Regions from separate parts of the Providencia sp. UF-224 genome, predicted to be linked through region 1. Evidence: predicted binding sites of a transcription regulator. Region 1 holds the regulator's gene; each other region holds the start of a gene.
What was found. Region 1 encodes LexA, which represses DNA repair genes until DNA is damaged. Its sites were predicted from a motif close to TNCTGTATGTACATACAGNA; they were not measured.

Region 1 (2,195 bases):
TTTTCAGATAATCGTTTGCTTATGTTTACTTTTAAATAAAAATTATATAGATAACATATTTACTTAGTTATTTCCTGCCCCCTGAAAGCCAATGCGCTTTCAATATCAAAAATATGATAAACTTATGAGCAGTAAATTTTTGCGTTTTTCGAAGCTGGGGTCAGTAAAATGAAAAAAATGAGTGAAGAGAAAATACTTGTGATGGCAGAGCGCATTTGCCAATCAAGAGGCGTTAGATTGACTCCACAAAGAGAAACTGTGTTACGCCTTATCGCGCAACAACATGGCGCAATCAGTGCTTATGATTTATTAGACTTGCTACGCGAAGTTGAACCGCAAGCAAAGCCCCCAACCGTTTACCGCGGGTTAGAGTTTTTAATGGAACAAGGCTTTATTCATAAAATAGAGTCAACCAACAGCTACGTCGTTTGCCATCACTTTGATAATCCCAGCCATATTTCAGTGATGTTGATTTGCGATAATTGCGGGAGCGTAACTGAAAGTGATTGTGCGACAATAGAAGCAGCTATCATTAGTTTGGCAGAAACCAACCAATTCCGTTTACGCCATACTGTGGTTGAGAACCATGGTCTATGTAAAAACTGTGATGAAATTGATAGCTGCCAAGATCACGCGCATTGTGGCCATGACCATGAACACCCTGTCATTACCAAGAGAAAGTAATAAATGAGGTTGTAGAATCCATGATGTTACTTATATAAGAAAAGAATACGAAAAGTAATATAAAGAAAGGATATAAAAGAAAGGAAGTAAAGCAGGCAGATCTCTATACATCAATTTGAAATCTGCCAGCAATCATGGAAAAATCAAACAAGCAGCACACCGCTACCTACCTGATAATCTAAGAATCAATACCAATCGCTATTACGGATCACGCCAACAGCCAAGCCTTCAATAGTGAAGCTTTGTTCACGTAAATCGACAATAATCGGAGCAAACTCTGGATTTTCGGCGATTAATTCGACACGGTTACCTTGCTGTTTAAAACGTTTAACTGTAACTTCATCATCAATACGCGCCACAATAACTTGGCCATTATGTGCATTTTGTGTTTTATGTACTGCTAATAAATCACCATCCATAATACCGATATCTTTCATCGACATACCATTCACACGTAAGAGAAAATCTGCGTGAGGTTTGAAGAGTTCTGGATCAACTTGGTAGTGACTTTCAATATGTTCTTGTGCTAATAAAGGTTCGCCAGCGGCAACACGCCCAATCAAAGGTAGCCCTTGATCATCAGGTTCTTCTTCAAGAAGTAGGCGGATACCCCGTGATGCCCCAGAAACAATTTCAATTACACCCTTGCGTGCCAAGGCTTTTAAATGTTCTTCTGCCGCATTAGGCGAACGAAAACCAAGGCTTGCTGCTATTTCAGCACGTGTAGGAGGCATACCTGTTTGCGAAATGTGGTCACGCACCAGATCGTAAACCTGCTGTTGTCGAGCCGTCAGTGCTTTCATCCCGTTCCCCTGTTTGTTTATACAGTCAGACTGTGAGTATATACAGGTAAATGAAGATTTGAAACAGTTAAATCACTGAATTTAGTATTTGTTATCGATTTACTTTCTTTTCCCAAATTTCAATGGCTTTTCGTCGCTACCCCGCAAAATAACGTTGCCATAATACCAATGCCCAAATAAACAGTGCTAAGCCAATACTGACAAACACAGCGGCAGAGCCAATATCTTTAGCGCGCCCTGAAAGTTCATGATATTCACTACCAATACGGTCAACAACGGCTTCTATTGCACTATTGAGTAGCTCTACGATAGCCACCAGCACGACGGAGCTTATTAACAATATTCTATCCACATAGCTGATATCTAAGCAAAAGGCGATAATAATCGCAATCACCGCAGCCACAGATTCCTGACGAAATGCCGCTTCATTTACCCACGCTGCTTTTAGCCCTTTAAGGGAGTATCCCGCTGCTTTAATCACACGGGTAAAGCCCTTAGTTTGACTTGCCATATTTATTCCTTAAAAAATACAAACAATAATCGATTTTTACGGTCAAAGTGAATTGTCAGTAACAGATCTGCCAGTGGATTTCTGGTATGATTGCCCGGCATTGTTAACAAGAGGCTATAATCATTTATGTCACTATGGCGTAAAATATATTACAACACGTTGAATTTACCACTTAAATTATTGGTAAAAAGTAAACT
Region 2 (2,195 bases), on a different contig from region 1:
GATGAGGGAATTAGATGAATTTTCGTTTAGCAACCATAAATGACATAAACACTGTCTACAAGATAGACACCGTAGCGACAGATATTCGATTAAACGAAATCAGAGATTGGGTCAAACAGGGCCATTGCTTCGTGTTGGAAGAAAAAGAAGAAATATTCGCGTACGGTGTCATAACTCCGCAATTTTTTGCACACGGGTTTATTGAACTATTGATGGTTAATGACCTATATCGCCGACAGGGTTTAGGATTACTATTAATAAAACAATTGATCAAAAGAAGTCCAACAACAAAAGTTTTCACCTCAACAAATCAATCAAATACAGCCACCCAACAGCTTTTCATGAAAGCTGGCTTTATTCCGAGTGGCAGTATTGAAAACTTGGATGATAACGACCCAGAACTTATCTATTGCTACGTCCCAAGCTAAAACTGTCTTATCAACAGATTTACAATAACGTTTTTTCCATCACAACTGTTTGTAGCATCTGGTTAAAATGTTGATAAGTTTCTTTATCTATAGCTTGTGGATAGCTTAATACTTCTAGCTCATGAGGCTTATTTTCAGGGTAATAGCTTGGGTGCGCATGTGCATATTCATTTTGTTGAAAGCCACAGTGCTGGTAAAACGAAAGACGCTTCCTACTAACTTCATCAATAACAGGGTCAATTTCAAGAATGACTTGCCCAACATCGAGGCAAAACTGTTTTAGTACTTTCTGCCCATAGCCTTGCCCTCTTAGCAAGTCTGAAATAGCGAGGTGTTCAATATAGAAATAATCTTTAATTTTCCAGCAGCCTATAAAACCCACAAATTCACTATTATCTGTAAAGTAATAAAGATGATAATCATTAAGCCCTAAAATTGACTCTCGACCTTGGTAGCTTCTTTGCTCATAAAGTGGAAAGGATTTATCGTATAACTGATTAACAGCCTCTTTCTCGTTTATATCATTGCTAGATAATCTGATTGAATGTAACATTTATTCCTATACTCATCATTACGGGGACACAATACACTTTTAGAATACGTATTTTTTTAATGCTGACAATCAATTTATCCTCAACAACCTTATTTTTAGTTATTTTTAACTATTTGTTTTAATTGTTTATTATTTTCCTTCCGAAATTCATTGTCATTTAACTCATCTAATTTGAAAAATATTTTATAATCTTATTGACTTTTTCTCCTTATACATCTAAAAATACTGTATATTAATACAGTCTTTAGTCGAGGCTATTATGTTACGGATTGAAGTTTTATTTGATAAAAACGCACTACAAAAACCAAGCACAAACGTTTTACTCGCCCTTGAATCTGAGATTTTACGCAAACTGCAGAATCAGTACCCTGACATGGTAACTCGCGTCGGTTTTAGTTCGCAGCAGCGTGTCAATATTTCTGGAACTAAAATGTCAGAAGATAAGGTACGCATCGAAGAAATATTAGAAGAAATTTGGCTGGATGATGGGTGGATCCCCGAAGAAAATACAGCTGAATAACAATTTTAACTAAAGGAATGTTAAAGGTAATCTAAACATTCCTTTATTTTATCATACTTAAAATGCGTAGCGAAAACCAGTGAACCCAATCAAACCTAATTTTTGCTCAGTTAATGTACTCTTACCTGCATCACCAATTAAATAATACGCAGCAATGCCTGAATATAAGGTGAAGCTTTCATCCATATTATAATTTAATGTGGCTGAGCCATGTACATCTTTAAATCCACTTCCAGCATCGTATTCTGCAAATTTAGATTTGCTAGCTTGTTGTTTTGAGACACCAAAGTAGGCTTGATTGTACGCTTTATTTCCCCATACTGTTGCTAAGTTATATTCCATTTCCCATGAGTTATTAATTTCATAGTTTGTATTGACACCTAATTCTACAGTAGCAGTACGGCCTATATGGCGCCCACCATAACGCCTATCTTTTGTTGCAATATCACCCATAATGTAGAATTCATAGCTGTTTAGCGTGTAATAAAGATCAGCACCGACTAGCAGGGAACCATCTAAATCCCCCATTCCTTTAAGATCTTTATTTTTATTACCAAGAAAACCAATCTTTTCATCACGGCCATAATCGTAGCCCAACGAACTAACAAATGTGAGATTCTCTGTTAAGCCTATTCCCCATGCCGCGCCTTCGATACCTAAACTAAATACGCCATAATTATCCGAAAGGTAAGCA
Region 3 (2,195 bases), on a different contig from region 1:
ATCCGTTATTTTTGATATGGATGGTTTATTGATCGACTCGGAACCTTTTTGGGAGCAAGCTGAGCTTGAAGTTTTTTCACAGTTAGGCGTTGACCTTGCGATTGCCAACACTCTACCTGATACATTGGGTTTACGTATTGACCATGTTGTTGAGCTTTGGTACCAAGCTTCACCTTGGCATGGATGCAGTCAACAAGAAGCCAAACAGCGGATCATTGACCGTGTTGTTGGCTTAGTTGAAGAAACACGTCCTATTTTGCCAGGAGTTCAACATGCGATGGAACTTTGTCGCTCGATGGATTTAAAAATCGCGTTAGCGTCTGCATCTCCACTGTATATGCTTGAAAAAGTATTAAATTTACTGGATATTCGCGATTATTTCTCTGCTGTCATTTCAGCCGCTGATTTACCATTGAGTAAGCCACACCCTGAAGTTTATCTTAAAGCTGCTTCTGCACTATCCACCAAACCTATCCACTGCGCATCTTTAGAAGATTCGTTTAATGGCATGATTTCAGCAAAAGCTGCGAGAATGCGATCCATTGTCGTGCCAGATAGTAAGCATTTTAATGACCCACGCTTTGGTTTAGCGGATATTAAATTAAATTCTTTAAATGAATTAGAAGCTAAACATTTACGCTAGTTATAGTGAATTGTGTAATCTGTATTCACCCCTATCTGACTTAGGTAGGGGAATTGCTTAAAAAATATAAAATCCTTTCCTTATTTGCTAATAAATAAGAGTTTTTTTACCTTTACCCCTCTATCATATTCTTTTTAAACACTTTATACTGCCAATCAACTGTATAGATAAACAGATGGTATTTTATCCACCATGACCGCTGAAGGGCATCTGCTTTTTTCCGTCGCCTCTTTGATAATGGCCCATAAACTCCAAGTCACCCCTGAGCTAGCTCAAGGTGATTGGTTGCACTTGGTTCCCGGCGCGTTATTAGGTGCATTATTACCCGATATTGACCACCCTTCTTCCCTACCAGGTCGACTACTGCGTATTTTTTCGCTACCTATCTCTAAACTCTGCGGTCACCGCGGTTTTACCCACAGTTTACTGGCATGGTTGCTACTCATGCTGTCATGTTATCAATGGATCCCAGCACAATGGCCAATTCCCAATGACCTTATTCAAGCTTTCTTATTGGGCTATTTGAGCCATTTAGTCGCGGATATGCTAACGCCTTCAGGCGTACCTTTTTTATGGCCACTACCTCAACGTTTCTGTTTTCCCATTATTCGGGGGAAAAACAGTAAACGGGGCGAACGTTTTATTGCAGTTGTTTTGACAGTTTGTGCCTGTTTTTTACCAGCAGGGTATCAATTTGACTTTTATCATCAAGTTGCAAGTGTAATAGAATATATTAAAAATCAGCTAGATATACACTTTCCTACATAATTCTCAGTTTTGTAATATAATGTAAGCATGATTAATACTATCTTATTACTATTTAGTATAAGAAATGTGTTTTCTCTATTGATAACATATAACCAGTTGTTAGAAGCAACGAAATCCTTATAACCATTAAGGATTAAAGGGCTAGTCACATACCTTATAAAAAAACGATTTGGAGTTCGGAATGAATATTCCTCTAATTATTAATGTGCTCGGTTTTGTAGCACTGCTGATACTGTTAGCAAAACTGGGAGCGAAAGGCTGGAGTCTGTCTAAAAAAGTGTTAGTCGGTCTAGTCTTTGGTGTTGCTTATGGTGTTGTGTTACACCTCGTTTACGGTAGCGGTCACCAAACGGTAAAAGACTCCATTCTTTGGTTTAATATTGTTGGTAATGGTTATGTGCAGCTATTACAAATGGTCATTATGCCATTAGTGTTCGCGTCTATTTTGAGTGCGGTTGCAAGATTGCATAAAGCGTCTTCACTGGGAAAAATCAGTTTCTTAACGATTGGAACTCTACTGTTAACAACAGCAATTGCAGCCTTAGTCGGTATTTTAATTGCTAACCTGTTTGGTTTAACGGCTGAAGGATTAGTACAAGGGCAATCAGAAACCGCTCGCCTGAGTGCTATTGAAACTAATTATATTGGTAAAGTTTCTGACTTGACTGTACCACAATTAATCCTATCGTTTATTCCTAAAAATCCGTTTGCGGATTTAACCGGAGCTAACCCAACATCAATTATTAGTGTGGTTATCTTTGCGGCTTTCTTAGGGGTCGCTGCA
Region 4 (2,195 bases), on a different contig from region 1:
TTCAGCCCTTGGTGCTCACCGCGAACAGATGCAAAATGAAGAAAATTTAGCCTTATTAAATGATGCAATTTGTTATGTCGAATCTTCCCTGCAAATTACTACGCTAGACCCGCATATCGTTGATAAAAAATCAGAAAAATTACGTAATAGCCTCTTACACCGTATTGATAATATTTCAGCAAGCGATGATGAAAAAACATTATTAATCATGGAACAAACAAAACTATTGCTTGAGCTGATCCCAGAAATCAAACAAATGATTCGACAAATCAGTTCATCATAAAATATACCGATGAGCGGGTATTAGAATATAAAACAAGCTTTTAATACCCGCTTAACTTTCCGTTCTATACAATGCAATGTATTGAATATCTTAGCGAATAACCTTTCTTACTGTGATATCAAACCACGGTTAATTCGAAGCTGTTATACCAAGCAATCAACTCTTGTTTAATTATTTTCGGTAATACTGCGCTATGACAGCCTTCAATCGCAGCAGCTAAACCAATCAGTAACTTAATACTTGGCTTATGCCGCCCGTGTTGTTTTAACTTCATAAAACAGGCTTTGGCTCCCACCATGCGTAGATCATCCGCATGCAGAATCCCAATCTTCCCTAACGCCCTTTCAACAGACATATTCATATTTGGTAAGTCTTTAATTCTACGTGTAATAACCTGCTTTTGTTGCAATTCCTCAACGGCAGAGTGGTAGGCAATCTCAATAAACTGAAAAAGTGCTTTTTCGTCACACCACATTTGTTCTGAAAGTTGGTAATAACGCATTTCCAATGGGATACCTTTTTTCGTGTAAACCAGTCTATCAAGCCCCGATGCCTCAAAATGACTTCTTGCCAACAAGCAACCTCTTAAATAAAAGTGGCCATCAAGCAACAAACCTACAATCACGTCATCCACTAATAAGCAATACCCGCCAAAATGGTTTTTGCGTTTAAGCTGACCGAGACGGCCTAATAAACGGGACAAATAAAAAATTTTTTCTTCCGATAGTAGCATTTACCTTAACTCCTTTTTGGGTTTGGTTAATTTTCATCCTTGAGAGAATTAATTTTATTATTTCTTTCATTACAACCAATTACGCATAGCCAATTCTGAGAGTTTCCATAAAAAATGCCAAGAAGAATGCATAGAAAAACACCAAAGTTGCGAAGCGCTTTGAAAAAATAGGCTTGATATTGGATGGATATACAGTTACTGTATGTTCATACAGCATTGTAACGAGGTGAATTATGAGCATCTATTCTTGGAATGACACAACAAAACATTCTCTTAATAATTACGCACAATCTTTCCAAACCACTGAACAGGCCAATAGCCTGGTACAGCAAGGTATGGTGAGTGAACTTGTCTACGATGAAAAGCACCCAATTCTGGACTTCATCTTGTTACCTATGCTCCGCCAATTTGGTATTCAATCGCGTTGGTTATTATGGCTAAGCCCAAACAAAAAACTCAGTAAACACTGGTTAGAACAAGCGGGTATTCCTACGCACAAAGTCATGCAAGTAAGCCATATGGAACCCATTACAACCATTGATGCCATGGAAAAAGCATTAAAAAGTGGTAATTACAGCGTGGTTTTAGGGTGGCTACCAGAATTAAATGAACAAGATTTTGTTCGTTTACAAGATGCCGCACAAGAAGGCCATTCTATTGGTTTTATAATGCGCCCACAAAAAGCCTATAATATGGTGAGTATGCAATCTGGACAGCTAAACAACTTAAAAATTCATTCAAATCATTATCACTAGCCAAGATTAAGAATTTTCTTACTAAATTTAACCTTTAGAAATATTTATTCCTAAAGTGAAATGAAAAGCATTGAAGATCAATCAGATAGATAAAAAACAATCATAATTAGAAATATACATATCTCTCTGATTTATACACTAAAAAAATACTTTTTTTAACGTTTATTGCTCACTCTACTTGTATCTTTTTAAGTTCGTTGTAGACTTTAGCTTGTTAAGCTTATGGCATTATTTTTTACTTTTATAATTTTTTTGTAGATAATGTCTGCGAAACCTAGCAAGTAAATTGAACCAATGGCAAATAATAAGGCTCACTGAAGCCATGCCAATATTGGATGATAACGAGGCGTAAAAATGAAAAAAACAGCTATCGCAGTAGCAGTGGCAGTAGCCGCTTTTGCAACAGTTGCACAAGCAGCTCCAA

Region 2: AC4IFO_RS01565 (DinI-like family protein) is a predicted target of LexA. The motif match lies at 1,205-1,224, and genes of this name have one in related genera.
Region 3: AC4IFO_RS18095 (metal-dependent hydrolase) is a predicted target of LexA. The motif match lies at 801-820, and genes of this name have one in related genera.
Region 4: sulA (SOS-induced cell division inhibitor SulA) is a predicted target of LexA. The motif match lies at 1,213-1,232, and genes of this name have one in related genera.

The regions. Positions count from the first base shown of each region.
Region 1 is NZ_JBSICC010000019.1:27,990-30,184, reverse strand. Features, by position in the region: gene zur (zinc uptake transcriptional repressor Zur) at 169-684, shown strand; gene lexA (transcriptional repressor LexA) at 870-1,487, opposite strand; gene AC4IFO_RS16350 (diacylglycerol kinase) at 1,624-1,998, opposite strand; gene plsB (glycerol-3-phosphate 1-O-acyltransferase PlsB) at 2,125-2,195, shown strand, end outside.
Region 2 is NZ_JBSICC010000001.1:299,100-301,294, forward strand. Features, by position in the region: gene AC4IFO_RS01555 (GNAT family N-acetyltransferase) at 15-428, shown strand; gene AC4IFO_RS01560 (GNAT family N-acetyltransferase) at 448-981, opposite strand; gene AC4IFO_RS01565 (DinI-like family protein) at 1,241-1,501, shown strand; gene AC4IFO_RS01570 (MipA/OmpV family protein) at 1,559-2,195, opposite strand, start outside.
Region 3 is NZ_JBSICC010000024.1:57,811-60,005, reverse strand. Features, by position in the region: gene hxpB (hexitol phosphatase HxpB) at 1-643, shown strand, start outside; gene AC4IFO_RS18095 (metal-dependent hydrolase) at 836-1,411, shown strand; gene AC4IFO_RS18090 (L-cystine transporter) at 1,593-2,195, shown strand, end outside.
Region 4 is NZ_JBSICC010000020.1:20,339-22,533, forward strand. Features, by position in the region: gene yccS (YccS family putative transporter) at 1-283, shown strand, start outside; gene AC4IFO_RS16715 (TfoX/Sxy family DNA transformation protein) at 402-1,016, opposite strand; gene sulA (SOS-induced cell division inhibitor SulA) at 1,250-1,771, shown strand; gene ompA (porin OmpA) at 2,126-2,195, shown strand, end outside.